DNA from 2 places in the Streptomyces rectiviolaceus genome. Region 1 is predicted to be linked to the other one. Evidence: riboswitches for the same ligand, from Rfam matches in the RefSeq annotation. Region 1 holds a riboswitch; the other holds the start of a gene.
The links. A riboswitch is a leader RNA that binds a small molecule or an ion and turns the genes downstream of it on or off. The one in region 1 is predicted to bind S-adenosylmethionine.
Positions count from the first base shown of each region.

Region 2: another riboswitch for S-adenosylmethionine. It lies ahead of ABD378_RS09965 (aminotransferase class V-fold PLP-dependent enzyme); the one in region 1 lies ahead of ABD378_RS06170 (putative leader peptide).

Region 1 is NZ_BAAAUG010000022.1:92,209-99,224, reverse strand. It holds partial or broken gene ABD378_RS06185 (LLM class flavin-dependent oxidoreductase) at 1-264, opposite strand, end outside; gene ABD378_RS06180 (NtaA/DmoA family FMN-dependent monooxygenase) at 280-1,707, opposite strand; gene ABD378_RS06175 (LLM class flavin-dependent oxidoreductase) at 1,730-2,983, opposite strand; gene ABD378_RS06170 (putative leader peptide) at 3,060-3,149, opposite strand; SAM riboswitch class IV at 3,244-3,357, opposite strand; gene ABD378_RS06165 (glutathione S-transferase C-terminal domain-containing protein) at 3,918-4,640, shown strand; gene ABD378_RS06160 (beta-L-arabinofuranosidase domain-containing protein) at 4,628-7,016, opposite strand, start outside.
Region 2 is NZ_BAAAUG010000029.1:60,276-67,291, reverse strand. It holds gene qcrC (cytochrome bc1 complex diheme cytochrome c subunit) at 1-110, shown strand, start outside; gene qcrA (cytochrome bc1 complex Rieske iron-sulfur subunit) at 107-1,162, shown strand; gene qcrB (cytochrome bc1 complex cytochrome b subunit) at 1,159-2,787, shown strand; gene trpD (anthranilate phosphoribosyltransferase) at 2,927-3,991, shown strand; SAM riboswitch class IV at 4,077-4,193, shown strand; gene ABD378_RS09965 (aminotransferase class V-fold PLP-dependent enzyme) at 4,375-5,748, shown strand; gene ABD378_RS09960 (glycerate kinase family protein) at 5,700-6,926, opposite strand; partial or broken gene ABD378_RS09955 (SLC13 family permease) at 6,944-7,016, opposite strand, start outside.

The DNA of each region.
Region 1 (7,016 bases):
GGAGAGTGCGGTGCGGTGACCGAGCTGTACGGCCCCTGCCCCGAGCCTGATCGTCGACGTCGCGGCGGCGGTCAGGGCGAGGACGACCGCGGGTGAGGTGCCGGCCACGCCCGGGTTGAGGTGGTGCTCGGCGAACCAGTAGCGGGCGTAGCCGAATTGCTCGGTCCGCCGGGCCAGGTCGATGGAGTTGTGCAGCGCCCCGGCCGCGGTGGAGCCGGACGAGACCGGGACCAGGTCGAGGACGCCGAGAGGGATGGCTGACATGGGTGGTGCTCCTCCTCAGTGGTCGGCCGACGCGGGCACGGGTGCGGGCACGGGCTCTGACTCGGGCTCAGGGAAGCGCGCCTCGGCGTCGGGGTGGGCCAGGCCGAGGTGGTCGCGCAAGGTGGTGCCCTCGTACTCCGTGCGGAAGACGCCGCGCTCCTGGAGCAGCGGGACCACGGTGTCGGCGAAGGCGTCGAGGCCGCCCGGGGTGATGTGCGGAACGAGGATGAACCCGTCGGACGCGTCGGCCTGGACGAAGGAGTTGATCGTCTCGGCGACGGTGGCCGGGGAGCCCACGAAGGACTGGCGGTTGCCGGTCTCGATGACGAGGTCGCGGATCGACCACTTGTTGGCCGCCGCGAGCTCGCGCCACTCCCGGGCGGTGGCCAGCGGGTCGCGGTACATCCGCACCTGGGCCCGGCCGCGGGCGATGGTGTGCTCGCCGACGTCAGGGTCGATGTCGGGCAGCGGGCCTTCCGGGTCGTACGCGGAGAGGTCGCGGTTCCAGACGAACTCCAGGTGCTTGATCGCTGTGGCGCCGCTGACCTGCTTGCGCCGCACCTCCCGGGAGAGTTCCTCCGCCTCCGCGTCCGTGTCCCCGAGGACGAAGGTCGCGGCGGGCAGGATGAGGAGCTGGTCGTGGGTGCGGCCGTGGCGGGCGAGGCGGCCCTTGACGTCCGTGTAGAACGCCTGACCTTCCTTGAGCGTGCTGTACCGGCTGAAGATCGCGTCCGCGCCGGCCGCCGCGAACTCGCGCCCTTCCTCCGAATCACCGGCCTGGAAGATGACCGGGCGGCCCTGCGGACTGCGCGGGACGTTGAACTGCCCCTGGATGTCGAAGTGTTGACCCTGGTGGACGAAGGCGCCCGCCTGGGCGTCGCGCAGGAAGGTGCCGCTCTCCTGGTCCGCGACGATCTCGTCACCGCGCCAGGAGTCGAACAGCTCATTGGCCGTACTCAGGAATTCCTTCGCCCTGGAGTAGCGCTCCTCCTGCGGCAGGAATCCGCCACGGCGGAAGTTCTCGCCGGTGAAGGCGTCCCAGGAGGTCACGACGTTCCACGCGGCGCGTCCGCCCGAGAGGTGGTCGAGGCTGGCGAACTGACGGGCCACTTCGTAGGGCTCGTTGAAGGTGGAGTTGATGGTGCCGGTCAGGCCGAGGTGTTCGGTGACGGCGGCGAGCGCGGTCAGGACGGCGAAGGTGTCGGGCCGCCCGACGACGTCCAAGTCGTAGATCTTCCCGCCCTGTTCACGCAGCCGCAGCCCCTCGGCGAGGAACAGGAAGTCGAACTTGGCGCGCTCCGCGGTCCGCGCGAAGTGCGCGAAGGAGCTGAACTCGATATGGCTTCCGGCCTCCGGGTCGCTCCATACGGTGGTGTTGTTGACGCCGGGGAAATGCGCCGCGAGGTGGATCTGCTTGAGCGGCTTGTCCGGTGACTTGCTCATGAGGGGTCCCTTCCGGTCCGGCTCAGGCGGTGGCGGCGTAGCGGCTTGCGGGGCGGGCGAGGCCCAGCAGGCCGCGCAGGGTGTCGGCTTCGTAGGCGTGCCGGAAGGCGCCGCGGCGCTGCAGTTCGGGCACCAGGCCGCGGGTGATCGCCGGGAGGTCGTGGCCGATGACGGCGGGACGCAGCCGGAACCCGGTAAGACCGGCCTGTCCCAACTCCAGGAGAAGTTCGGCCAGTTGCGCCGGTGTACCCGTGAAGACTCGCGCGTCGCTGGTGTACGGGTGACCGGCGAGGGCGTCCAGACGCTCCCTGCGGGCCGTGGCGGCGGCCGGGTCGTCGTCGAGGAACACGACCAGGTCACCGAAGAGATGCAGGGGTTCGCCGGTCCGCCCTGCCGCGTCCTGTTCGGCACGGACCGCCGTGACGACGACGCGTGCGTGCCCGGCGTCGCGCGGGGTGACGTATCCGATGTCGGCGGAGCGGCCGAGAAGCCGGAACGGCGCGTCATTCGCTGCCTCGTGGGCGAGCGCGCTGACCAGGGGCCTGCCCTGTGGCGGCCGTGGCGTGATCGAGGGCCCCTTGACGCTGAAGTGCTTGCCCTCGAAGTCGATGTAGTGCAGCTTGTCGCGGTCGATGAAGCGGCCGGTGGCGACGTCCCTGATCTCCGCGTCGTCCTCCCAGCTGTCCCAGAGCCGGCGCACGGCTTCGACGTGGTCGGCCGCCTCGTCGAAGAGGTCGACGGTCAACTCCCTGACGGCGGGGTCGTCGAGGTCCTCGATGCCGAAGGCGGGGAAGGTGCGGCGTCCGAAGTGCGCGGCCTCGTTGCGGCGTGCCGACACCTGGACCCGTACGCCCGCGCGGCCCGTGCTCACGTAGTCGAGCGTGGCGATCGCCTTGGATATGTGGAAGGGCTCCGTGTGCGTGGCCACCACCGTCGGCACCAGTCCGATGTGGCTGGTCAGCGGGGCGACGCGGGCGGCGATGAGGACGGCGTCGAGCCGTCCGCGGACCTGATCGGTGCGCCCGTCGGGTTCGGTGAAGTGCGAGGACTGCAGCCCGAGGGCGTCCTCGATCGTCACGAAGTCGAGCAGGCCGCGTTCGGCCTCGGTGATCTGATCGGCCCAGTACTGGGCGGTGAGCAACTCCCGGGGGCGGGACGCCGGTTCGCGCCACGCGGCCGGGTGCCAGCCCGCCCCGTCGAGCGCGACGGCGAGGTGCAGCGCGGAGGAAGGAGCGGAAGAGGGCAGCGCGGATGAAGGTGAAGGTGATGACGACACGGAGGAGTGCCTTCCTGATCGACCGTACGAGAACACCGGCCCCTCGGCTCCGAGGGTGCGGCGGCGGGGTGACGGGTCAGGAACGACAGAGCGCGCCGGCGACACGCTGCAGGTCGATGTGCGGCCGGGAGTACAGATGCACCTGGCGGCTCGGAGCGATCACCATGACGCGAGGGGCGGGCAACGCGGGCGGCACAAGTGCCACGTCCGTCACCTCCGCCCTTCCGGCCGGCGGGCCTGGGGCCTCGCCAGTCTCGCCGGTCTCGCGCTTGCGGAACCCTGGTCGGGCACCGCCTGGTCCTCACCTGGAGCACCCCGCCGCGTGGGAGGGTTGCCGGTCAGCAAGCCAGGGCTTGACGCTGACGCTCGTAACCTGCTCGGGACGTTACGTGAGGTCCGTGGCGGTGCGCAATGCCTGTGGATCATGGGCGTGCTCACATCGCCGTAGGTGCCTCGTCGTCCGCCTCCGTCAGGGACAACCGCGGGGCCGCGCCTTCTGTTCCGCTTCCACGCCGGGAGTTCCACGCCTTCTTGACGGCGCCTGGTGCCCGGATCCAGACTTCCGGTGACGGTCACGATGGTGGGCAAGCGCGGCTCCGGACGCAACGGGCCTCGACGGCAGGGCTGGTGGACATGTCCAGGGCGGTCGGTGAGAGGAAAAGCACCCCACGGCGTCCCCTGCCCGCGGGACGGCCCCGCCCCCGCCTCCTGACACGGCGTCTGCACATCGACCTGCTGCGCGTGTGCAGCGCCTCGGCTCCAGCCGCCTGACGTCGTCCCGCAGAAGAGACGTCCACGGAGACGAGGCGTCATCGCTTCGGCTCTCTTCCTCATGCGGCCCTCCGTGGCCCCGGATCCCCCTCTCCCCCCTCTCCCCCGCTGTGCCACCGACGCCGTGCGCGCGGTCGGCGCCCCCTCACCTGTCTGGAGAGCCATGCCCAGTCCACTCGGCGCCCGTCCGTCGCCGATCCGCAGCCGCATCGGCGCCGACCTGGCGGGCGGCTTCTATCCAGCCCCCCACCGCTATCACCTGTACCTCTCGGCAGGGTGTCCCCGCTCCTTGCGCGTCTCGATCACTCTCGACCTGCTCGGGCTCAGGGACGCGGTCACGACCACACTCCTGACACCGGACACCACCGCCATGGCGGCACTCGACTCGCTGCACGGCCACTACGAGGCCACCGAGCACCACTTCGACGGCCCGCTGACCGTTCCCGCCCTGTGCGACCGATGGAGCGGGCACGTCGTCAGCAACCACACCCCCGACATCCTGCGCGACCTCGCCTGTCGCTTCTCCGCGCACGGCCGTGGCCCGCTCACCCTCCTGCGCCCACCGGCCCTGGCCGCACGAATCGACACCTGGCACGAACTCCTCGCAACCCCGCTCACCCCACTCACCCCACTCACCCCTTCGACGCTGGACCAGATCGACCGCCGTCTGGCCTCCCACCCCTACCTCGTGGGCGGCCAACTCACCGCGGCGGACGTCGACTTGTGGGCAACACTCGTCCACCTCACCCCGGACGAACGCCTCACCCCGGACGAAGCCGAGGCCACCCACCGCTACCCCCACGTACGTACCTACGTCCGCCGCCTGCACGAGCACCCGGCCTTCCACGCCAACCACCCTCGCCCGGGCCCCGTTCACCGCACGTAGGACGCCTCCTTCGCCGTGCTCACCACCTTCTTGCCGTCCGGCGCGCTCAGCCGTCCTGCGGCCACCCAGGAATCCGCGGTGGCCTGGACGTGCTTGACCAGCGCGCCCTTGTCCCCGAAGGGAGCGGCCGACCAGATCTCGTCGAGGAGGGTCATGCCGTCGGGACCTGCCGGATTGGTGACGCCGGAGTCGATCGTGCCGAGGACCACCTTGGGTTCGGCCCGCTGGAAGTAGGCGTGCGTCGGGTCCTCCGTGCCTTCGAAGAAGGGCGCGAGGCCGGTGCCGTCGAGTGTGTAGTGGAGCGGTTTGCCCGCGACCGGGGTGAGCGTGGGCAGCAGGTCTCCGGAGAGTGCCGCGTTGCGGTAGAGACCGAACCGGAGGTACGACGTACGGCTGTCGCGGGCCACCAGGTGGACCGGTCCGTAGAACAGGGCCTGGACTTCCGGCTTGTCGAGGGTCTTCTCCACCCGCAGCCGGAAGGGAACGGAGACCCGGACGGTGTCACCGTCGCGCCATGTCCGGGACACGGAGAAGTAGCTTCCGGGGACCGGATCGGCTCTCACCTTCTTGCCGTTGACGGTCACGGCGAATCCGCTCCCCGCCCAGGCCGGTATGCGCAACCGCAGATCGAAGGCGGCGGAGCCACGGACGGTGAGCGTGGTGCCCTGTTCCCTCGGGTAGTCGGTGGTCTGCGTGACCGTGATGCCCTTCTGGCTCCAGGTCAGCGTGGAGGGGCTGTAGAGGTTGACGTACAGGGCGGAGCCGTCGGCCTTCCGGAAGTAGACGGAGTCCTGGTACTTGGTGGCGCTCTCCATGCCCGTGCCCTCGCAGCATGTCGTCCCGGACTTGGGCGTGTAGTCGCGCACATGGCCCGGCAGCAGGCCGATGAAGTACGTGACGAGCGGCTTCTCCGCGTCGGCCTTGTCCTGCTTCGAACCGAGGACCTGGTTGTACAGGGCCCGCTCGTAGTAGTCCATGTACACGGGGTCCTGCTCGTGGAGGAACAGCGCCCGGCTCAGCTTGAGCAGGTTGTACGCGCAGCAGGTCTCGGCGGTCGTGTCGCCGAGCGTTCCCGCGATGACGCCGGGCGCCTTCCAGAACTCGCCGGTGCTGGTGCCGCCGATGCCGTACATGCGGGTCGGGACGACCATGCCCCAGAAGTTCTTCGCGGCGGTGAGGTAGCGCCGCTCCCCCGTCTCGTCGTACAGCCGAAGCAGTCCGGTGAAGATGGGGATGTGCTGGTTGGCGTGGAGCCCGTCGAGCGTGTCGTCGCCCGCGGCGCACGCGTCGATGAGCTTGTCGAGGTCGAAGAGGCGGGCCAGCGCCAGGTGTTCGGCCTTGCCGGTGATGGCGTACAGGTCGCAGATCGCCTCGACGATGCCGCCGAACTCCCCGCTGGAGAAGATGCCCCACATCCGTTGCAGGGTGGTCCGTGGCAGTCCGGAGAGGCGGGCGTACATCCAGTCGCACATGCCCGACGCGAGGTCCAGCGCCCGGGCGTCGTCCGTGTGCAGATAGGCGTCGAGGACACCGCGCAGGATCTTGTGGGCGGTGTAGTACGGCGCCCACACCACCGTGTAGTCACCTTTGGTCATCGACTCCAGGGTGATGAACTGCGTCTCGGGGTACGCCGCGAGAAACCCCGGATGGCTCGGTCCGCCCCAGGTGCGGCGCAGGGTGGCAGGCCGGCCGCGGCCGGAGCTGTCGGCGAAGGAGCCGCCGTCGGTCTCGTCGAAGGCGTACGACGCCAAGTCCCCCGCTCCTGCCGGTGAACCGGCGGCGCGCGCGTCCTCGAGCCCGGCGATCTCGGCGGCGGTCAGCGCCCGCGACCAGAAGTTGACCTCGTCGAACGCGCCGGCGAAGACGGGGTCGGCCGCGTAGTTGGAGCGGCCGAGCCAGTTGTTCTTCAGCGGGCCGAGCGCGGACGGGTCCAGGGTCATCGCGGTGTTGGCGGCGACCGCGGTGCCGTTGACGTAGAGCGTGCCGGTGGCGCCCTCGATCGTCACCGCCACGTGGCTCCACTCGTGCAGGGCCAGTGGCGTGGTGCCGTTGATGCCCTGCTCGTCGCCCGGCCCGTTCGACGTGATGGCGAAGCGTGGGACTCCGTCCGCGTTGCGGGCGGCCAGGTAGAGGTAACGGCTCGCGTCGTTGCCGCAGTCGAGGATCCGGGTCCAGTCGGCTTCGTGGGCGGGCTTCACCCAGGCCGAGAGGGTCACGTCCGTGGCGCCGCCGAGGACGCCGGACGGCAGATCGACGTACTGATGCGAGCCCCTCACATTCTCCGCGGCCGTACCGAACTTGCCGGGGACGCTGAGGACTTCCGGGTCGCGGCGGAGCGCCGTACGGACCTCCGTCAGCGCCCCGACCATGGAGCTG
Region 2 (7,016 bases), on a different contig from region 1:
GTCTGGGTCCGGTCAGTGAAGGCCTGTTCGGCTGGATCTTCGGTCTCGGCTCGCTGATCGCGGTCGCCGTGTGGGTCGCCGCTCGGACCGCAAAGGCCAAGAAGTCATGAGTAGCCAAGAGAAATCAGAAGAGAACCTGCCCGACGTGCAGGAGACCGAGCACGGCTCGGTGGCTGTAGCGGACGAGAACCCGTTCGCCGACCCGGGGCTTCCGCCCCATGAGCATCGTGTCCAGGACATCGACGAGCGGGCCGCCAGGCGTTCCGAGCGTGCGGTCGCCTTCCTGTTCACGCTGTCGATGCTGGCCACGATCGGATTCATCGCCTCGTATGTGGCGTTCCCGGTCGACAAGAGCATCTACATCTTCCCGATCGGCCACATCAGCGCGCTCAACTTCTCCCTGGGCATGACCCTCGGCGTCGCGCTGTTCTGCATCGGTGCGGGAGCGGTCCACTGGGCCCGCACCCTGATGTCCGATGTGGAGGTCGCCGACGAGCGGCACCCGATCGCGGCCGAGCCCGAGGTCAAGGCCAAGGTCATGGCCGACTTCAAGGCCGGTGCCGAGGAGTCGCAGTTCGGCCGCCGCAAGCTGATCCGCAACACGATGTTCGGCGCGCTTGCCATGGTGCCGCTCTCCGGCGTCGTCCTGCTGCGCGACCTCGGTCCGCTGCCCGAGGACAAGCTGCGGCACACGCTGTGGTCCAAGGGCAAGCTGCTCGTGAACATGAACACGAACGAGCCGCTGCGTCCGTCGGACATCCAGGTCGGCTCGCTGACCTTCGCCAAGCCCGAGGGCCTGGAGGAGCACGATCACGACTTCCAGAAGGAGATCGCCAAGGCGGCCCTGATGATCGTCCGGATCCAGCCGGACAACATCAAGGACAAGCAGGAGCTCGAGTGGTCGCACGACGGTGTCGTCGCGTACTCGAAGATCTGCACCCACGTCGGCTGCCCGATCTCCCTGTACGAGCAGCAGACGCACCACGTCCTCTGCCCGTGCCACCAGTCCACCTTCGACCTCTCCGACGGTGCCCGAGTGATCTTCGGCCCGGCCGGTCACGCGCTGCCGCAGCTGCGCATCGCCGTGAACGAAGAGGGCTACCTCGAGGCGCTCGGCGACTTCGCCGAGCCCGTCGGTCCTGCATTCTGGGAGCGCGGATGAGCACTTCGGCGAACGACAACCGTAAGAAGGCACCCGCCGGTGAGCGGGTCGCCGACTGGGCCGACGGCCGGGTGGGGATCTACTCCCTGGCCAAGGCCAACATGCGCAAGATCTTCCCGGACCACTGGTCCTTCATGCTGGGTGAGGTCGCGCTCTACAGCTTCATCATCATCATCCTCACGGGTGTGTATCTGACGCTGTTCTTCCACCCGTCGATGAACGAGGTGGAGTACCACGGCAGCTACGTCCCGCTGCAGGGCCAGCTGATGTCCGAGGCGTTCAACTCGACCATGCACATCAGCTTCGATGTGCGCGGTGGTCTGCTGATCCGGCAGATCCACCACTGGGCGGCGCTGATCTTCCTCGCGGCCATGTTCGTGCACATGATGCGCGTCTTCTTCACGGGCGCTTTCCGCAAGCCCCGTGAGATCAACTGGATCTTCGGCTTCCTGCTGTTCGTCCTGGGCATGTTCACCGGCTTCACCGGTTACTCGCTCCCGGACGACCTGCTCTCCGGCACCGGTGTCCGCTTCATGCAGGGCGCGATCCTGTCCGTGCCAGTCGTGGGCACGTACCTGTCGATGTTCCTGTTCGGCGGGGAGTTCCCCGGCGGCGACTTCGTGGCCCGCTTCTACTCGGTCCACATCCTGCTGCTGCCCGGCATCATGATGGGCCTCCTGGTGGCCCACCTGATCCTGGTCTTCTACCACAAGCACACGCAGTTCGCGGGCCCCGGCAAGACCAACAACAACGTCGTGGGCATGCCGCTGCTGCCGGTCTACATGGCCAAGGCCGGAGGCTTCTTCTTCCTGGTCTTCGGCATCATCACGGCCATCTCGGCGATCGCCACGATCAACCCGATCTGGGCACTCGGTCCCTACCGGCCGGACCAGGTCTCCACCGGAGCCCAGCCCGACTGGTACATGGGCTTCTCCGAAGGCCTGATCCGTTTCATGCCCGGCTGGGAGATCAACGCCTGGGGTCACACGCTCGTCCTGGGTGTGTTCATCCCGCTGATCATCTTCCCGCTGGTCCTGGTGGCGATCGCGGTCTACCCGTTCATCGAGTCCTGGGTCACCGGCGACAAGCGCGAGCACCACATCCTGGACCGCCCGCGCAACGTCCCGACCCGTACGGCCTTCGGTGTCGCGTGGATCACCTGGTACATGGTGCTGCTCATCGGTGGTGGAAACGACCTGTGGGCCACGCACTTCCACCTGTCGATCAACGCGATCACCTGGTTCGTGCGCATCGCGTTCTTCGTCGCACCGGTACTCGCCTTCGTCATCACCAGGCGGATCTGCCTGGGTCTGCAGCGGCGCGACAAGGACAAGGTCCTGCACGGGCGCGAGTCCGGCATCATCAAGCGCCTGCCGCACGGTGAGTTCATCGAGGTCCACGAGCCGCTCAACCAGGAGCAGCTGCACACGCTCACCGCGCACGAGCAGTACGCGCCGGTCGAGATCGGCCCCTCGGTCGACGAGAACGGCGTCGAGCGCAAGGTGACCGGCTCGCAGAAGCTCAGGGCCAAGCTCTCCAAGAGCTACTACGGGGAGGACAACCAGATCCCCAAGCCCACCACCGAGGAGTACAAGGAGATCACGAGCGGCCACGGCCACCACTGATCCTTTGACGCTCTAGCTACAAGGTCGCCACGGCGAGAGCCCCGTCCCATGCATCCAGTGCATGGACGGGGCTCTTTGCCGTCCCCAGGGCTGGATAAGGTGTTCCTGTCCTACGCCTAAACGAACCCAGGAGCGGCAGATGAGCGCTGTGACCCCCGCAGGAGGCAACACCGCGGCGGCCCGTTCCTGGCCGGGTGTGCTGAACGGCCTGCTCGACGGGAACGACCAGAGCGCCGACGACACGGCCTGGGCGATGGACCGCATCATGCGGGGCGAGGCCACCGACGCGCAGATCGCCGGCTTCGTCGTGGCGCTGCGGGCCAAGGGCGAGACCGTGGAGGAGATCTCCGGTCTCGTACGCACCATGTACGAGCACGCCAATGTGATCGAGGTGCCGGGGCGGACCGTCGACATCGTCGGTACGGGCGGTGACGGTGCCAAGACCGTCAACATCTCCACGATGTCCGCGATCGTGATCGCCGGCGCGGGCGCGAAGGTCGTCAAGCACGGCAACCGCGCCGCGTCGTCGGCCAGCGGCGCCTCCGACGTGCTCGAGAAGCTCGGCGTGAATCTCGAGCTCACCCCGCAGCGGGTCGTCGAGGTCGCGGAGGAGGCGGGGATCACCTTCTGCTTCGCGGTGAAGTTCCACCCGGCGCTGCGGTACGCGGGCGGTGCGCGCAGCCAGTTGGGGATCCGGACCGTGTTCAACCTGCTTGGTCCGCTCACCAACCCGGCCCGGGTGCGCGCCCAGGCCGTCGGTGTCGCCGACGCACGGATGGCGCCCATCGTGGCCGGGGTCTTCGCCGAGCGCGGGCACTCCTCCCTCGTCTTCCGCGGCGACGACGGCCTTGACGAGCTGACGACCACGTCGACCTCCCGGGTCTGGGTAGTGCGGGACGGCGCCGTGCGTGAGGAGGCCTTCGACCCGCGGGACGTCGGCATCGACCTCGTCCCCGTGGAGGCACTGCGGGGCGCTGACGCCTCGTACAACGCCGAGGTGGCGCTGCGCCTCCTGGACGGCGAGAGCGGGCCCGTACGGGACGCGGTGCTGCTCAACTCGGCGGCGGCCCTCGTGGCCCTCTCGCCGGGTGAGGGGAGCCTCGTGGAGCAGATCCGCGGCGGCATCGCCCAGGCGGCCGAGTCGATCGACTCCGGGGCCGCGAAGAAGGCCCTGGAGCGGTGGGTGGCGGCCAGCAACCGCTGAGGCCGACCCGAATGTGACGCAAGGCGCAGTCCGGATTCTGGACTGCGCCTTGCGCGTCGAAGATCGTATGGCAAGATGCTGCACAGGTCATGAGTGACAGCGATTAGGCCCCGGCTCGCTGTCCGGCAACCCTCCGTCCGTGGCGGGGTGCCCCGGGTGAAGACCAGGCCGTACGCAGCAAGGCGTATGGCAAGCGCGGACCCCTGCGCACTCGATGAGTGTCGTACCCCTGGGGTCCTGGTCCTCAAGGGAGCAGTCTCGTGAGCAAGCGAATGCGATAGGGCTTCCCGGCCCCTATTCCGCACCCCCTTTTCTCTTCGTCACTGCAGCGCCGTACGGGCGTCCTTGCAGTGAACTCGCCTGCCTTCCCACGGGAGTTCGCCATGTCTGTCACCACCGCTGCCGCCGACAAGACCGTCTGTGCCGCCCCGCTGCCCGTCCTCGGCCGTGACGTCACCGTGCCGCTCGTCACCGGTGGCGAGGTGACCTACGCGGCGCTCGACTACGCGGCCAGCGCCCCGGCGCTGCAGCGGGTGTGGGACGACGTGGCCGCGTACGCGCCGTACTACGGCAGCGTGCACCGCGGTGCCGGGTACCTCTCGCAGCTCTCCACCGACCTCTTCGAGAACAGCCGCGTCACCGTCGCCGAGTTCCTCGGCTGCCGCGAGGACGACCAGGTCGTCTTCACCCGTTCGACCACCGACTCGCTCAATCTCCTGGCCGCGGCCCTTCCGGCCGACTGCCAGGTCTTCGTCTTCGAGACCGAGCACCACGCCTCGCTCCTGCCGTGGCGCGACGCCCGCGTGACGTACCTGAACGCGCCGCGCACCGCCGACCAGGCCGTCGCCACCCTGGAGCGCGCCCTCGCCGACCGCGACCCCTACGGGCCCGCCCTGGTCTGCGTGACCGGCGCGTCGAACGTCACCGGTGAGCTGTGGCCGGTCAAGGAGCTGGCCGCCGCCGCGCACGCGCACGGCGCCCGCATCGTCCTGGACGCCGCGCAGCTCGCGCCCCACCACCCGGTCTCCATCAGCGAGTTGGACGTCGACTGGGTCGCCTTCTCCGGCCACAAGCTGTACGCGCCCTTCGGCTCGGGTGTCCTCGCGGGCCGCTCCGACTGGCTGCGGGATGCCGAGCCCTACCTCGCGGGCGGCGGCGCCTCGCGGAAGGTCGCGCGGCGTACGGACGGCGGCGTGGACGTCGAGTGGCACGACACCGCCGCGCGCCACGAGGCCGGTTCGCCGAACGTCATCGGCGTATACTCCATCGCCTCCGCCTGCAAGGCGCTGACCGAGGCGGGCTTCGACGAGCTCGTCGCCCGTGAGCGCCATCTGATCGCGAAGGTGCGCGAGGGCCTCGCCGACGTGCCCGCCGTGAAGGTGCTCTCGCTCTTCGGGGACGACGCGCCGCGCGTCGGGGTCCTCTCCTTCGTCGTCGAGGGCTGGAACAGCTCGCACTTCGCCGCCGCGCTCTCCGCCGAGTACGGCATCGGCGTACGCGACGGTCTCTTCTGCGCCCACCCGCTGGTGCGCACCCTGCTCGGCAGCGACCCGCAGACCCAGGGCGAGTGCGGCGCCCCCGAGGCCGCGCCCGGCGAGAAGTCCCTGAACGCGATCCGCGTGAGCTTCGGCGCGGGCACCCCGGACGAGCATGTGGAGCGCTTCGTGCGTGCCGTCAAGGAACTCGTCGCGGACGGCGCGCGCTGGAACTACCGCACGGAGGAAGGGCGTTGCGTGCCGGACACCACGGCTGCCTGAGGCTGAGCCTGAGCCTGATTCTTGGTCCGTCCCTTCAGGCGTGACCCCAGGACGATCATCCGCAGGGCCCGCTCGGTCGCGTCGGTGAGGAACTCGCCGCCCCGCCCGAGCGCCTCGGTCAGCGAGACCGGAGCGGGCAGGATCGCGCTGTAGGCGTCCACGCCCTCGGCCCGTACGTGGTGCGCGCCCTGGCCGATCGTGCCCGCGAGGACCAGGACCGGGCGGCCGAACCGCTTGGCGCGCCTTGCCACTTCGGCGGGGACCTTGCCGCGCGGCGTCTGGTGGTCGAGGGCGCCCTCGGCGGTGACGACGAGGTCGGCGCGGGCCAGGCGGGCGTCCAGGTCCAGGTCGTCGAGCAGGACGTCGAAGCGGGGGAGCAGCTGGGCGCCGAGTGCCGCGAGACCTGCGCCCAGGCCACCGGACGCGCCTGTTCCGGGGCCGAGGGAGAGGTCAGCCGTGATCTGCAGGTCGCGGGTCAGGACGTGCGCCCAGTGCTCCAAGGCCGTCGCGAGCTGTTCGACCTGCGTGGGGGTCGCGCCCTTCTGGGGGCCGAAGACGCGGGCGACGCCGCGCTCGCCGGTCAGGACGTTGAAGGGGTTGCAGGCGACGCGGATCTCGGTGTCCTTCAGGCGGGGGTCGAGGCCCGAGGGATCGATGCGGCTCAAACGGGTCAACTCCCTTCCGCCGCGCGGGAGTTCCCAGCCGTCCGCGTCAAGGAGCCGGGCGCCGAGCGCCTGGAGCGCTCCCGCGCCCCCGTCCGACGTGCCGGAGTCGCCGCAGCCCACCAGGATGCGGCGGGCGCCCGCGTCGAGCGCGGCGCTGATCAGCTCGCCGACGCCGTACGTGGTCGTGGCGCCGGGGTCGCGCAGATCGCGCGGGACCAGTGAGAGCCCGGCGACCGCGGCCATCTCCACCACGGCGGTACCGGACGGAAGCAGCGCGAAGTGCGTGCCGATCCGCTGGCCGACAGGGCCGGTGGCGGGCAGCGCCACCAGGCGGCCGCCGCCCGTGGTGGCCAGGGCGCGCGCGGTGCCCTCGCCGCCGTCCACCAGGGGGATCAGATCGGTCTCGGCGTGCGGGACGACGCGGCGTACTCCTTCGGCGATGGCCTCGGCGGCGGACTGCGCGGACAGGGACTCCTTGAAACCGCTGGGGGCGATGGCGAAACGGGTCAGCATGGACAGTCTCCTGGGGTTCAGCGGACGGGTACGCCGAGCAGCGGCCAGAGCGCCACGGCGAAGAGCAGGACTAGGGCGGCGGTCAGCGGT